DNA from 2 places in the Rhizobium sp. 0TCS1.26 genome. Region 1 is predicted to be linked to the other one. Evidence: riboswitches for the same ligand, from Rfam matches in the RefSeq annotation. Region 1 holds a riboswitch; the other holds the start of a gene.
What was found. A riboswitch is a leader RNA that binds a small molecule or an ion and turns the genes downstream of it on or off. The one in region 1 is predicted to bind S-adenosylmethionine.
Positions count from the first base shown of each region.

Region 1 (7,702 bases):
GCAATAGAGCTGGACGCCCGGCTCTGTGGTGCGCACTTCCAGCGAGACGCCGGAGTTGACGCTGCGCACCAGTGCAACGGAACGCTTTTCCGTTCGATTTGCCGACAGGCAGAAATTGTGGTCGAAATCGACCTGCGCACCATCCTCGCCGCTCCGGCGAACAGGGCCGAGCTGGCGCAGATCCATCGGCGTGCCGTTGACCGGAACCAGGACGCCCGTCGGCACCTGCTCCTCGTCGAGCTCCAGATAGTGATCGGCAGCGATCATGATGTCGTGGCCGAGGATATCCTCGCGGCCGTCGAGGTTGAAATAGGTGTGCTGGCAGACGTTGGCGAGCGTCGGCTGATCGGTAACGCTCTCGTAGATGACGCTGAGCACGCCATCATCCTTCAGCTCATAGGTGGCGGTGACGGTGCAATTGCCGGGATAGCCGCCGCGGCCGTCCGTGTCGGTGACCTGCAGGATCACCTTGTTGTCGGAATGGGCAATGATCGTCCAGTTGGTCTTGCCGAGACCGTCGCTGCCGCCGTGCAGATGTGTCGTGCCGTGCTGGTTGAGATCGAGCTGGTATTGCTTGCCGTCGAGCGTGAACCGACCGTGCCCGATGCGGTTGGCGACGCGGCCGGGGGTTGCGCCGAAATAGGAGGAGTATTTGGGATAATCGTCGAACGTGGCAAAGCCCAGCACCAGCGGCGCCTCGTGGCCTTCCAGCCGCAGATCCTGGATAACGGCGCCCCAGGTCATCACGTGGGCGGTCAGGCCACCGCCGGAAATCTTCACCCGGTACACCGTTTCGCCCGCGGCCGTCGTGCCGAAGATTTCACCTTGCGTTGCCATGCTTATCCGTCCTGTCCTCAGTCTTCTCACCGATCTGGCGCGGCGCAAACTGCGCCAAAACCGGTTCCTTCGCAATCCTTGAAATACGCTCAGCGGGTCAGGGCGCGCATTGCCTGCTCCAGGCCGGAAAGCGTCAGCGGGTACATCCGCCCGTCGAGGATGCGCCGCATGAGAATGGCCGACTGGGTGAAATCCCACTGTGGCTCGGCGAGTGGATTGATCCAGGCGACACGCCGGAAATGCGCGGTCATCCGGCCCATCCACACCTCGCCGGCCTCCTTGTTCCAGTGCTCCACCGAGCCGCCGGGATGGCTGATCTCGTAAGGGCTCATCGTCGCGTCGCCGACGAAGATGATCCGGTAGTCAGGCCCGTAGGTCCGCAGGATTTCGGTGACCGGCAGGCGCGTCGAGCGGCGGCGGTTGTCGCGCCAGACGCTCTCGTAGAGGCAGTTGTGGAAGTAGAAGTGCTCCAGGTGCCGGAATTCCGAGCGGGCTGCCGAAAAGAGCTCCTCCACCTCGGCCACGTGATCGTCCATCGATCCGCCGACATCGAAGAACATCAGCAGCTTCACCGAATTGCGCCGCTCCGGACGCGTCTGCACATCGAGATAGCCGTGCTCCGCGGTCGAGCGGATGGTGCCGGGGAGGTCAAGCTCATCGGCGGCACCGTCGCGCACCCAGCGGCGCAGCCGCTTCAGCGCCACCTTGATGTTGCGGGTGCCGATCTCGCGGGCATCGTCGAAATCGCGAAACTCGCGGCTGTCCCAGACCTTGACCGCCCGGCGATGCCGCGACGTCTTCTGGCCGATGCGCACGCCTTCCGGATTGTAGCCATAGGCCCCGAACGGAGAGGTGCCGGCCGTGCCGATCCACTTCGAACCGCCCTGATGGCGGCCCTGCTGCTCCTCAAGCCGCTTCCTCAGCGTCTCCATCAGCGCCTCGAAGCCGCCGAGCGAAGCGACCAGCGCTTTCTCCTCGGCGCTCAGGTGCCTTTCCGCAAGCTTGCGCAGCCACTCCTCCGGCAGCGGCTCCGGCTCGTTGACCTCCATGCCGGAGATGGCCTCGACGCCGCTGAAATGGGCGGAGAACACCTGGTCGAAGCGGTCGATGTGGCGCTCGTCCTTCACCAGCGCGGCGCGGGCGAGGTAATAGAAGGCCTCGACATCGAAATCGGCAAGTCCGGCCTCCATACCCTCCAGAAGGTCCAGGAATTCCCGCAGCGTGACCGGGACCCTGGCGTCCTTCAGCTTCAGGAAGAAGGGGATGAACATGCCGGGTCCTTGCTACCGCGTGCCGATCTGCTCCAGATCGTAAGGGGTGGTCTGGTAGAGCTCGTTGATCCAGTTGCCGAACAGCAGATGCGCGTGGCTGCGCCAGCGGTTCTGCGGCGTCAGTGCCGGATCGTTATGCGGGAAGTAGTTGTACGGCATCTTGATCGGAATTCCGGCATTCACGTCGCGAAAATATTCGTCCGCCAGCGATGTGGAATCATACTCGACGTGATTGAACATGTAGAGCCGGTTGCCCTTCTTCTCGTGAACGAGACAGACGCCCATTTCTTCCGATTCCATCAGGATTTCCAGCCCGTGGACCTTTTCGATGTCGGCGCGGCGGACTTCCGTCCAGCGTGACACGGGCACCTGGAAATCATCGGAGAAGCCGTTGAGATAGATGGAGGACGGGCAGAGATTGCGGTGCCGGTAGACGCCGAACGCCTTTTCCTTCAGCTCGTGCTTCGGCACGCCGTGGAAATGATAGATGGCGGCCATCGCGCCCCAGCAGACATTGAGCGTCGAATGGACATGGGTATCGGTCCAGTCGAAGATCTGCCGCATCTCCTCCCAATAGGTGACTTCCTCGTAGGGAAGCATCTCGACCGGCGCGCCGGTGATGATGAAGCCGTCGAACTTGCGGTCCTTCACCTCTTCCCAGGTCTGGTAGAACGACAGCAGGTGCTCTTCCGAGGTGTTCTTGGCCTTGTGGCCGCCGATCCGTACCAGCGAGAACTCGACCTGCAGCGGCGAGGCACCGACCAGACGGGCCATCTGCACTTCCGTCTTGATCTTGTTCGGCATCAGGTTGAGCAGGCCGATCTGCAGCGGACGAATGTCCTGCCGCACCGCCATGGTCTCGGTCATCACCCGCACGCCCTCGTTCACCAGTGCGTCGAAGGCGGGCAAGGTATCGGGGATCTTGATCGGCATGGGCTCGAACCTACAAAAACAAAAAAACCGGCAGCGAATGGTCGCGACCGGTCCGTGGAAGGTTTCACATCTTCTCGCGGCCCTTTAGCGACTTTTTTAACGTGGCTGCAAGCCGGCCGGCCAAATCACCACGAAGAGTGTCCTCAATAGGCCTTTCGCAGCCGAAGGTCAATCAATCCGGAATGTCCGGCCTTGCCACCTATCGCTCCCGCCTCGCCATGAACGCCATGCGCTCGAAGAGATGCACGTCCTGCTCGTTCTTCAGCAATGCGCCGTGCAGCTTCGGCAGCGCGTTCTTGACGTCGCCGCGCAGCGTCTCGGGATCGACGTCGTCCGACACCAGCAGCCGGATCCAGTCGAGCGCCTCCGAGGTCGACGGCTTCTTCTTCAAGCCCGCAGTCCCGCGGATCTCGTAGAACTGGGTGAGTGCGGCGCGCACGAGGGTCTGCTTGATGCCGGGATAGTGGACGTCGACGATCCGCGACAGCGTCTCGGCATCCGGAAAGCGGATGTAATGGAAGAAGCAGCGGCGCAGGAACGCGTCCGGCAGTTCCTTCTCGTTGTTGGAGGTGATGATGACGATCGGCCGGACCTTGGCCTTCACCGTCTCGCCCGTCTCGTAGACGTGGAATTCCATGCGATCGAGTTCCTGCAGAAGGTCGTTGGGGAACTCGATGTCTGCCTTGTCGATCTCGTCGATCAGCAGCACCACCTTGGTGTCCGAGGAGAAGGCCTGCCACAGCTTGCCCTGGCGGATGTAGTTCGACACCGCGTTCACCCGCGCATCGCCGAGCTGGCTGTCGCGCAGCCGCGACACTGCGTCGTATTCGTAGAGCCCCTGCTGCGCCTTGGTCGTCGACTTGATGTTCCACTCGATCATCGGCAGATCGAGCGCCGCCGCCACCTGCCGCGCCAGTTCGGTCTTGCCGGTACCTGGCTCGCCCTTCACCAGCAGCGGCCGCTCGAGGCGGATCGCTGCATTGACCGCGACCATCAGGTCCTTGTCGGCGATGTAGTCCGCGGTACCGGTAAATTGCATGCGGTGGATGCTCCTGCAGGGTTCGAAAGGCCTGGGCGGAAGGTAATCAGCCGGCACCGGGTCCGCAAGCGGCGTCCGGACGCCTGGGGCCACAAGATTGCGCTTGTATTCCCCAGCCGATCTGCGAGGCTGGCAAAAGGTCACGAGACATCGCAGGGCCAGCCGAAGGTCGCTCCGGAGCGGCGGCCGAAGCCTTGCGTGCCGCCAGCCTTCTTCTTCCGATCAGCCAATCGATGCGGCCGACAGCCACTCCGGACAGGATGTCACTCTCGCATAGCCAGTCCCGGAAACCAGCCTCTGAGAAAGACGGTCTGCCCGCCGCCCTCGACAAACCGATCCGCCACCACATCCGATACAGCTTGCTACCCCCGCAACGCCCCTCCGCAGATGGAGCCGGGCCACAAGGACAAGATCAATGGCCAAAGGTCAGGTACGTTCGAACCGCGAAGTGCGCAAACCGAAGAAGGACAAGACGAAGGCCGCCGCAGCGCCGACTTCCACCTTCACCACCCAGTTGAAGGGCGCCGAAGCCGCCGCCCCGAAGAAGCGCTAGAGTCCTATCCATCCCGACATCGGCCGCGGCGATAGCCGCCGCGACCTTCAAGCCGCCCGCTGCCGCGTCTTCGGCCTTTCCCTTTTGCCCGAAGATGCGCTAAGGGCAGGCCATGAGTTCATCCTCCTTCACCATCCTTCTGGGCGGCCACCTGACCCTCACCGATCGGCTGCGTGCGCTTGTCGATGGAACGAGGGTCATTGCCGCCGACAGCGGCATGCGCCATGCGCAGGGCCTGGGGTTGAAGCCGGAGCTTTGGGTGGGCGATTTCGACAGCAGCGACGCCGCACTAAGCCGCATGTGGCCGGATATCGAGCGCCGCACCTACCCGGCATCGAAGGCGGCGACCGATGGCGAGATCGCCGTCGCCGAAGCCATCGCCCGGGGCGCCACCCGGCTGATCTTTGCCGGGGCCCTGGGCGGCGAACGTTCCGACCATGCACTGCAGCACTACCTCAACGGTCTCGGTCTGGTCGAGGACGGCTACGAGGTAATGCTCTCGTCCGGTGATGAGGAAGCCTATCCGATGACCGGCGGCGACCGGCTGGAACTCGACCTGCCGCAAGGTGCGCTGTTCTCGGTGCTCGGCTTCACGGCACTCGAAGGCCTGACGATCCGCAATGCGCGCTATCCGCTCACCGATTTTTCGCTGACCTTCGGGTCGTCGCGCACCATATCCAATCTGGCAGACGGGCCGATCTCCGTGACGCTGAAGAGCGGCCGGGCGATCCTGCTCGCCAGACCCTACGACCTCAGCGGAGTCTAGACGACCGAATGGCACCTCCCATCCTCAAGCTCGACGACATCAGGCTGAGCTTCGGCGGCGCGCCGCTGCTCGACGGCGCCAATCTGCAGGTGGAGCCGGGCGACCGCATCTGCCTCGTTGGCCGCAACGGCTCCGGCAAGTCGACGCTGATGAAGATTGCCGCAGGCCTGGTCGAATCCCAGTCCGGCGAGGTGTTCCGCCATCCGTCGGCGACCATCCGCTATCTGGAGCAGGCACCCGACTTCGGCAGCTATCAGACGGTCCAGGCCTATGCCGAGGCGGGCCTTGGCCCGGGCGACGACGCCTACCGCGTTACCTATCTGCTCGACCATCTGGGCCTGACCGGCCAGGAAGATCCGAACCGGCTGTCGGGCGGCGAAGCGAGACGCGCGGCGCTTGCCCGCGTGATGGCGCCGGAACCCGACATCCTGATGCTCGACGAGCCGACCAACCATCTCGACCTGCCGACGATCGAATGGCTGGAAAGCGAGCTGCAGAAGAGCCGCAGCGCCCTGGTGCTGATCTCCCATGACCGTCGCTTCCTGGAAAAGGTCTCGACCGCCACCGTCTGGCTCGATCGCGGAACGGCGCGCCGGCTAGACCGCGGCTTCGGCTATTTCGAGGAATGGCGCGACAAGGTGCTGGAAGAGGAAGAGCTGGAGCAGCACAAGCTCGGCAAGCAGATCGAGCGCGAGGAGCACTGGCTGCGCTACGGCGTGACGGCCAGGCGCAAGCGCAACATGCGCCGGCTCGGCAACCTGCAGACGCTGCGCTCCAACTACCGAGGCCACCAGGGACCGCAGGGCACCATCCAGGCCTCGGCCTCGGAGGGCAAGGAAAGCGGCAAGCTGGTGATCGAGGCGGAGGCCATCACCAAGGCCTATGGCGACCGGCAGATCGTCGCGCCGTTCTCCATCCGCGTGCATCGCGGCGACCGGATCGGTCTCGTCGGCCCCAATGGCGCCGGCAAGACGACGCTGCTGAAGATGCTGACCGGTCAGCTGGAGCCCGACAGCGGCATCATCAAGCTCGGCACCAACCTCGAGATCGCAACGCTCGACCAGAAGCGCGAGGATCTCGATCTTAACGACACGCTGGCGCACTACCTGACCGACGGACGCGGCGAGAGCCTTCTGGTGAACGGCGAGCAGCGCCACGTGGCCGGCTACATGAAGGACTTCCTGTTCCAGCCGGAGCAGATGCGCACGCCGATCAAGAACCTGTCCGGCGGCGAGCGCGCCCGTCTGATGCTGGCGCGGATCATGGCCCGGCCGTCGAACCTGCTGATCCTCGACGAGCCGACGAACGACCTCGACATCGAAACGCTGGACCTGCTGCAGGAAATCGTCGCCGGCTTCAACGGCACCGTCATCCTCGTCAGCCACGACCGCGATTTCCTCGACCGCACCGTCACCTCGACCATTGCGCCGGCAAATCCCGAGGCGCCGGACGGCCGCTGGATCGAATATGCCGGCGGCTACACGGACATGATGGCGCAGCGCAAGGGCGCGCTCGACGAGAAGCGCCGGGTGGAGCGGGCGAAGGCAGATACCGCCAGCGCCGCGGCACCCGCGTCCGATACGCCGAAGTCGAAGGTGAAGCTCTCCTACAAGCAGAAATTCGCGCTCGAAAACCTTCCCAAGGAGATGGAGAAGGTGCAGGCAGATATTGATCAGCGCGAGGCGAAGATGGCCGATGCGAGCCTGTTCACCAAGGACCCGGCAGCCTTCAACCGCCTGGCCGCCGAGCTCGAAAAGCTGCGCGCAAAACTGACGGCGATGGAGGAAGAGTGGCTGGAACTGGAGATGCTGCGCGAGGAACTCGAAGGCTAACCTAACAGTTTGTTATACTTAACAAAGAGTTAGTGCTAATAAATCTGGCCCCGTGCCGGAACATTTCCCGAAATGGCACGTTCGGTCGACACTTGGTACAGAGATTGTTCAGGTGCGTGTTCAACAGAGGGATGTCCCATGTCGGCAAATGTAGTGCGTCGTCGGCTGGAAGATGCAGCCATGAAACAACGGGTCATGATCGTCGAGGACGAATTTCTCATCGCTCTCGACGTCGCCGACACAGTGGAAAGCATGGGGTTGACGGTAAGCGGCTTTGCCAGCGGCCGGATGCATGCCCTGTCGCTTGCTCCAAATGCGGATATTGCCCTCGTCGACGTCAACCTGTCTGACGGCCCGACCGGCCCGTCGATCGGCCGCGAGCTTGCCGAACGTTTCGGCGTGACGGTGATCTTCATGACCGCCAATCCGGAACAGCTCGAGGGGCACCCGAACGGCTCTCTCGGCGTCCTC
Region 1 is NZ_JBCIYV010000004.1:285,889-293,590, forward strand. Features, by position in the region: gene AAIH46_RS19165 (aldose epimerase family protein) at 1-843, opposite strand, end outside; gene AAIH46_RS19170 (vWA domain-containing protein) at 927-2,108, opposite strand; gene metA (homoserine O-acetyltransferase MetA) at 2,121-3,041, opposite strand; SAM riboswitch at 3,106-3,183, opposite strand; gene AAIH46_RS19180 (AAA family ATPase) at 3,241-4,080, opposite strand; gene AAIH46_RS19185 (hypothetical protein) at 4,496-4,633, shown strand; gene AAIH46_RS19190 (thiamine diphosphokinase) at 4,746-5,399, shown strand; gene AAIH46_RS19195 (ABC-F family ATP-binding cassette domain-containing protein) at 5,408-7,231, shown strand; gene AAIH46_RS19200 (response regulator) at 7,370-7,702, shown strand, end outside.

Region 2 (7,702 bases), on a different contig from region 1:
GCACTTGGGGCCGATCGCCAGCTCGTCGCAGATTTCCCGCATCAGATCGACATGGAAGCCGGACAGCCGACCGCTTTGATCGACAAAGCTAAACGGCGGAAAATCGACCGTCGTCAGCACACGGAAGCGCACGAGCGTTGAAAGATCCGGCTTTGCCAGGCGCTCGTTCGGATCCGCCAGGATCGGCATCTCAGCGCCGCCCTGAGCACCGCCGTTCGACGCCGGCAACTCGGCTGCGGAAGCGCTGGCGACGCTGATCGGCAGCAGGACCGCCACAACCGCAAGGAAGTGTCGACAAGACCCGTACATTTTGAGGGATGAAACCATTGCGTGTATGTATATGATCCGGTGTGGAGCAGGCCGTGGGGCGCCAGCTCGACATGGTGTACCAGTTTGACGGATGTAGGGGAATATCCGCCGACAGCTGCCGTACGGGGTGGGATGGCGGCCGACGTCGGACTGGAGCAATCCGGCGACGGTACCGTGCAGCCTTCAGGTGCCGAGCCGGGTAGCGCTTATGCCGAGGAAGCCGCCGTTCTGGCGGCGCTCGGTTTCTCCAAGCCGCTGGTGGCGCGCCTGACGAGGCTTGCCAGCCTCAACGGCACGACGCTGGAAGCCGAGCTCCTGCATTGCGGCGAAGTGGAGGAGGCAGCCTATTACGGCGCCGTCGCTCGCGCTTTCCGGCTGCCGCTGATCGAGGTGATCGATCCGGCGACGGTGCAGGATCTGCAAGGGATCGACGCGCAGCTGCTGCAGCCCAAGCAGATCCGCATCAACCACCGGCACAAGCCGCCGCAGGTGGCCATCGTTCCCCAAGCCGGCCGGCTTGCGGAATTCTCGGCGCTGCTGATCCGCCTGCCGGAGCTCGGCCGCGGGCTCGCCATCACCACGCCATCGGCGATGCGGCGGGCCGTCTGGGCAGCGGGCGCGGCGCGTCGCGTGCGACATGCAGTGACCGACCTGTTCGACCGCGAGCCGCATTATTCGGCACGGGTCGTCGCCACCGGTCGGCAGGGGCTGGCGGCCGGCTGTCTCGTCACCGCTATTGTCGGCCTCTGCCTGTCATCGCCCGGCCTGCTGCTGCCGCTGGCGCATGCCACGCTGTCGTTCCTCTATCTCGCCGGTCTGATGCTGAGAATCGCGGCTGTCCTCCAGCAGCGGCAGAAGCGCAACCTGCCGCTGCAAATGCCGGAAGATCCCTTGCCCTGCTACACCGTCATGGTGGCGCTCTACCGGGAAGCGGGCATGGCGCAGCAACTGGTGACAAGTCTGCGGCGGCTAGACTGGCCATCGTCGCTGCTCGACGTCAAGCTCGTCTGCGAGGCCGACGACCGGGAGACCATAGAGGCGCTCAAAGGGCTCGGCCTGCCGGCGCATTTCGAGATCGTCGAGGTGCCGCCGTGTCATCCGCGCACAAAACCCAAGGCGCTGACCTATGCGCTGGCGGGTGCCCGCGGCAGTTATCTCGCCGTCTACGACGCGGAAGACCGTCCGCATCCGCAGCAATTGCTCGAGGCCTGCAGCCGTTTCCGCTCGCGTCCGCCCGAAGTTGCTTGCCTGCAGGCGCCGCTGATCATCGCCAACCTGGCGGAAAACGGCGTCAGCACGATGTTTGCGGTCGAGTATGCGGCGCTGTTTCGCGGCCTGCTGCCGATGCTGTCGCGCTACCGCATGCCGATGCCGCTCGGCGGAACCTCCAACCATTTCAGGACCGACGTGCTGCGCAAGGTCGGCGGCTGGGATCCGTTCAACGTCACGGAGGATGCCGATCTCGGTCTCCGGCTCTACCGCATGGGCTACCGCTCGGAGACGCTGCGCTGCCAGACGCTGGAGGATGCCCCGACCTCGCTGCCGGTATGGACCGGCCAGCGGACGCGCTGGTTCAAGGGCTGGCTGCAGACGTGGCTGGTGATGACCCGTGATCCGCTCGGCACGACCCGGCAGATGGGACTTGCGGCAACGCTCGTCTTCCACCTGCTGATCGGCGGCATGCTGATCTCGGCACTGCTGCACCCGCTGATCCTCGCCTTCCTCGGCTACGGCATCTTCGTGCTGATCTCCAACACGGTGGTGGAAATCCCGGCAGCGACGCTCTTCCTGATGCTGGTCGACACCGCCAACGTCTTCGGCAGCTATGCCACGTTCCTGGCGCTCGGCGTCGGATCGATGATCGAGACGGAACGGCGCAAGGTGGGCTGGCGGTGGGTGGCCGTTCCGCTCCACTGGCTGATGAATTCCTATGCCGCCTGGCGCGCCGTCAACGAGCTGCGCACCAATCCGTTCTTCTGGAAGAAGACGCCGCACCGTCCGGTCCGCCAAGCGGATAAGACCGACAGCCGGCCGCTTTGACCGGATCGTTGACACCATGAGGAGACACTGGGGAGTGGAGCGGGTGAAGGGAATCGAACCCTCGTATTCAGCTTGGGAAGCTGCTGCTCTACCATTGAGCTACACCCGCCTGCGGTGCGCAGGATTAGCATCAACAGCGCGGCGGCTTCAAGCGAAAAGGCGGCAGCCAAGGGAACCGGTGCGTTGCTTGCAAACCGTCTTCAGTACACGGGAAGAGCCGCCTGGCGCTGCCTCAGCCGCGAAAATGCTTGGAGAGTTTCAGCCCTTGCGCCTGATAGTTGGAACCAAGCCCGGAGCCATAGAGCGCCTGCGGGCGTTCCTGCATATGCTCGAAGACAAGCCGGCCGACGATCTGGCCGTGCTCGAGAATGAACGGCACCTCGTGGCTGCGCACCTCGAGAACCGCACGGCTGCCCGACCCGCCGGACGGCGCGTGGCCGAAGCCCGGATCGAAGAAGCCGGCATAGTGTACGCGGAACTCGCCGACCAGCGGATCGTAGGGCGTCATTTCCGCGGCATAGAGCGGCGGCACATGCACAGCTTCTCGCGACACCAGGATGTAGAATTCGTCGGGATCGAGGATGAGGTCGTCGCGGCCGCGGCTGTAGAGCGGCTCCCAGAAATCCAGGACATCGAGCACTGCCTTGCGATCGACATCGACCACCGAGGTATGATGCTTGCCGCGGTAGCCGATCAGCCCGTCGGGGCCGGTGCCCTTCAGATCGATCGAAAGTGCGATGCCGCCGCCTGAAACGTTGGGGTTTTCGCTCGCCACCAGGGTTTCAGCCTCGTGCAGGGCGACGACGTCCGCCTCGCTCAGCAGCGCCTGGCCGGTCCGGAAGCGGATCTGCGACAGGCGCGAGCCGCGCCGGACGATGACCGGAAAGGTGCGCGGCGAGATCTCGAGGTATAGCTGCCCCTTATAGCCGGCGGGGATCTTGTCGAATTCCTGCGCGTGGTCGACCATCACCCGGGTGAAGATATCGAGGCGGCCGGTGGAGCTTTTCGGGTTGCAGGAGGCCGACAGGTCGTCAGGCAGATCGAGACTTTCCATCAGCGGCACGATGTAGACGCAGCCGGTTTCGAGAACCGCGCCCGGCTCAAGATCGATCTCGTGCAGCGTCAGCCGCGCCAGCTTGTCGGCCACCGTATGCTCGCGGCCGGGCATGAAGCTGGCGCGCACGCGCAGCGCCTTCGAGCCCAGCCGCAGGTCGAGGCTGGCCGGCTGGATCTGGTCGTGATCGAGCTGCGCCTCGCTTTTCAGCCTGCCGCCGTCGAAGAGTGCGCCTATGGCGCGGTCTGCCAGAATGCCCGCTGTGCGTATCATTGCCCTTATCCTTCCGGGGGACAAAAGCAAAAGCGGGGAATTGACGCAAGGATTGCTTGGGGCTATCCAAGCTTATCCCGTGGTGATTTGGCCGGTCGGCTTGCAGCCACGTTAAACAAGTGGCTAAAAAGACCGGGTGCGAAACCGGTCTGCTATGCGACCGGTTTTTTTGTTTGAAGTGGTGACACATGAGCAAGACTTGGCGCCCCGCAACCCAACTCGTCCACGAAGGCACGCTGCGCTCGCAGTACGGCGAAACGTCTGAAGCGATCTACCTGACGCAAGGGTTCGTCTACGAAAACTCAGCCGCTGCCGAAGCCCGTTTCAAGGGCGAGACCGACGGCTTCATCTACGCCCGTTACGGCAGCCCCACCAACGACATGTTCGAAAAGCGAATGATCGCACTCGAAGGCGCCGAGGATGCGCGCGCCACGGCATCGGGCATGGCCGCCGTTTCCGCCGCCATCCTCTGCCAGGTGAAGGCCGGCGACCACATCGTTGCCGCCCGCGCACTGTTCGGCTCCTGCCGCTACGTGGTGGAAACGCTGGCACCCAAATACGGCGTCGAATGCACGCTGGTCGACGGCCGGGATCTCGCCAACTGGGAAGCGGCGATCCGCCCCAACACCAAGGTGCTCTTCCTCGAAAGCCCGACCAACCCGACGCTTGAAGTGGTCGACATCGCCGGCGTCGCGAAGCTCGCCGACCAGGTGGGGGCAAAGCTGGTGGTGGACAACGTGTTTGCGACCCCGCTCTTCCAGAAGCCGCTGGAGCTCGGCGCGCACGTCGTCGTCTATTCCGCCACCAAGCATATCGACGGCCAGGGCCGCTGCCTCGGCGGCGTGATCCTGTCGGACAAGGAATGGATCAACGAGAACCTGCACGACTATTTCCGCCACACGGGTCCGGCCATGTCGCCGTTCAACGCCTGGACGCTTCTGAAGGGTCTGGAGACGCTGCCGCTGCGCGTCAGGCAGCAGACGGAGAGCGCTGCAAAGATCGCCGACTTCCTCGCCGATCAAAGCAAGGTGGGCAAGGTCATTTATCCGGGTCGCAAGGATCATCCGCAGGCCGATATCATCGCCCGGCAGATGTCGGGCGGCTCTACGCTCGTCTGCTTCGAGCTGAAGGGTGGCAAGGACGCAGCCTTTGCGCTCCAGGATGCGCTGGAGGTTATCAAGATCTCCAACAATCTCGGCGATGCCAAGAGCCTGATTACCCATCCGGCAACCACGACGCACAAGAACCTCACCGACGACGCACGCGCCGAGCTGGGCATTTCGCCCGGCACGCTGAGGCTTTCATGCGGGATCGAGGACGGCGACGACCTGGTCGAGGATTTGGCCCAGGCGATCGCCAAGGTCGCCGGCTGACGGACGCCGGCCGCTCGTCGCGAGCGGCATCAACTAGGCAAATACATGCAGCTCGCGCTCCGGCGCGGGCACGTTTCTTGACCTCAGCCACTTCCTGTACAATATCCCTAGCCACAGGATTGAGGTCTGCATGTATCGCGCACGGACGAGGGACATAGAGGTCGCCGTTGAACCCTATTATCTGGAGGAGCAATCCGACCCGGATGAGAGCCGCTATGTCTGGGCCTATCGCATCGTCATCGCCAACCATTCGGAGCTGACCGTCCGGCTGGTGCATCGCTACTGGAACATCACCGATCAGAACGGCCTGGTGGACGAAGTGGAAGGACCAGGGGTCGTCGGCGAACAGCCGCGGCTGAAACCGGGCGATACATACGAGTATTCATCCGGCTGCCCGCTCGACACGCCGTCGGGCCTGATGTTCGGCCACTACCAGATGGAGACTGACGAAGGGGAAACCCTGATCGTCGCCATCCCCGCCTTCTCCCTCGACAGCCCGGGCCTGATGCGGGTTCTCAACTAAGCGTCAGTCGACGCCCCGCGCTGCCACAGCCGCCAACAAGATGCACGCAGGCAACCGGCATATCTGCCGGCTGCCTGCGTAGATGATCAGGCGGCGGTAAATTCTGACGGATCGTAGCGGTAGGTGGTCGAGCAGAATTCGCAGGTGACGGCGATCTGGCCGTCTTCCTGGCTTGCCTCAATCTCCTCCGCGGTAAAGCCGTCGAGCACGCCCTTGATCTTGTCGCGCGAGCAGCTGCAGCGGTCGAGGACCCCCTGCGGCTCGTAGATGCGCACGCCGCGCTCGTGGAAGAGCCGAAACAGCAGCCGCTCGATGGCGACCTGCGGATCCGTCAGCTCGTCGGTGTCGACCGTCTCCACCATCATCCGGGCCTCCGCCCAGCTGTCGTCATTGACATGCTCCTCGTCGCGCTCGTCGCCGTCGCCGCCATGCAGGTCCGGCTGGCGCATGCGCTCCGGCGCCGGCGGCAGGAACTGTGCGAGAACGCCGCCTGCCCGCCAGTTGTGACGCGGCTTGCCGTCCTCGTCTCGATCAAGCAGTTCTGCGACACCGAGGCGAACCTTGGTCGGGATCTGCTCGGACTGACGGAAGTAGACTCCGGCGATTTCCTCGAGCGACGAGCCGTCCAGCGGCACGATGCCCTGATAGGGCTGCATGCCCTGACCCTGGTCGATGGTGAAGGCGAGGTAACCCTCTCCGAGCAGCTCCGGCGGCGATGTCCGGCCTTCCGAAATGGCCGCGTCCAGCGCCTCCTGATCGAAGCGCGCATAGGCGCGCATGCTTTCCGGGCTCGAAAAGTCGGCAACCAGCAGATCGACCGGACCATCGCCTTTGGTCTGCACCGTAAATCGGCCGTCGAACTTGAGCGAGGTGCCGATCAGCGCCGTCAGCACGATCGCCTCGGCGAGCAGGCGCGCCACCGGGGCCGGATAATCATGCCGACCGAGAATGGTGTTGAGCAGCGGACCGAGCTGCACGGCGCGGCCGCGGACGTCCATGCCCTCCACCTGGAAGGGCACCACATGGTCGTCGCCGGCCAGATTGATATCGGTCAGTTCAACTGTGGCTTCTGCCATGATCTGCTCCTTCACGCCGAAGCCATCCGTTTCGCACAAAAGACAGCCGAGCGGAACCGCTTGGCCGGGCGAGATGGGCCGACGATGTCATTGAAGCGCCGCCGCGACACTGATCGCCGGCGCGGGTTGGAAAACCGCCAGATGGGGGCGCGCCACCGGCAAATCAAGGTTTTCGGTCAGAGCCTGCGCGGACGCAGTCGTTCAGACCGCGCCGAAGCACCAGGCGAGAATGGACTTCTGCGCGTGCATGCGGTTTTCCGCCTCGTCGAAGACCACCGACTGCGGACCGTCAATGACGCCGTCGGTGACTTCCTCGCCGCGGTGGGCAGGCAGGCAGTGCATGAAGAGCGCCTCCGGCCGGGCGCGCCGCATCAGCTGCTCGTTGACCTGGAAGGGCTGGAATATGTTGTGGCCGCGCGCCTTGTGCTCCTGGTTCATCGACACCCAAGTGTCGGTGACCACCATGTCGACACCCTCGACGGCACGTTCGGCATCATGGCACAGCATGACCTCGCCGCCATTGTTGCGGGCCCAGTTGAGGTACTTGTCGAGCGGCTCGGAGCCCATCGGCACGGCCATGTTCATCTGGTAGCCGAAGCGGGCGGCACCTTCGACGAAGGAATGCAGGACATTGTTGCCGTCGCCGGTCCAGGCGAATGTCTTGCCGGAGACCGGACCGCGATGTTCCTCGAAGGTCAAGAGATCCGCCATGATCTGGCAGGGATGCGTCTCGTCGGTCAGGCCGTTGATCACCGGCACGGTCGCGTGCTCGGCCATTTCCATCAGCCGGCGATGATCGGTAGTGCGGATCATGATTGCATCGACGTAGCGCGATAGAACCTTGGCGGTGTCGCCGATCGTCTCGGCACGACCGAGCTGCATCTCGGTGCCGGACAGGAACAGCGTCTCGCCGCCCAGCTGGCGCATGCCGACATCGAAGGAAACACGGGTACGGGTGGACGGCTTCTCGAAGATCATCGCCAGCATCTTGCCGGCAAGCGGCTTGTCGGCTGTACCGGCCTTGGTTGCCTTCTTGCGGGTCAGCGCGTCATCC
Region 2 is NZ_JBCIYV010000002.1:934,376-942,077, forward strand. Features, by position in the region: gene AAIH46_RS11720 (transporter substrate-binding domain-containing protein) at 1-327, opposite strand, end outside; gene AAIH46_RS11725 (glycosyltransferase family 2 protein) at 442-2,349, shown strand; tRNA gene AAIH46_RS11730 (tRNA-Gly) at 2,385-2,458, opposite strand; gene AAIH46_RS11735 (2'-deoxycytidine 5'-triphosphate deaminase) at 2,582-3,676, opposite strand; SAM riboswitch at 3,746-3,824, shown strand; gene AAIH46_RS11740 (O-succinylhomoserine sulfhydrylase) at 3,865-5,049, shown strand; gene apaG (Co2+/Mg2+ efflux protein ApaG) at 5,180-5,572, shown strand; gene AAIH46_RS11750 (Hsp33 family molecular chaperone) at 5,659-6,648, opposite strand; gene argF (ornithine carbamoyltransferase) at 6,850-7,702, opposite strand, start outside.
Region 2: another riboswitch for S-adenosylmethionine. It lies ahead of AAIH46_RS11740 (O-succinylhomoserine sulfhydrylase); the one in region 1 lies ahead of metA (homoserine O-acetyltransferase MetA).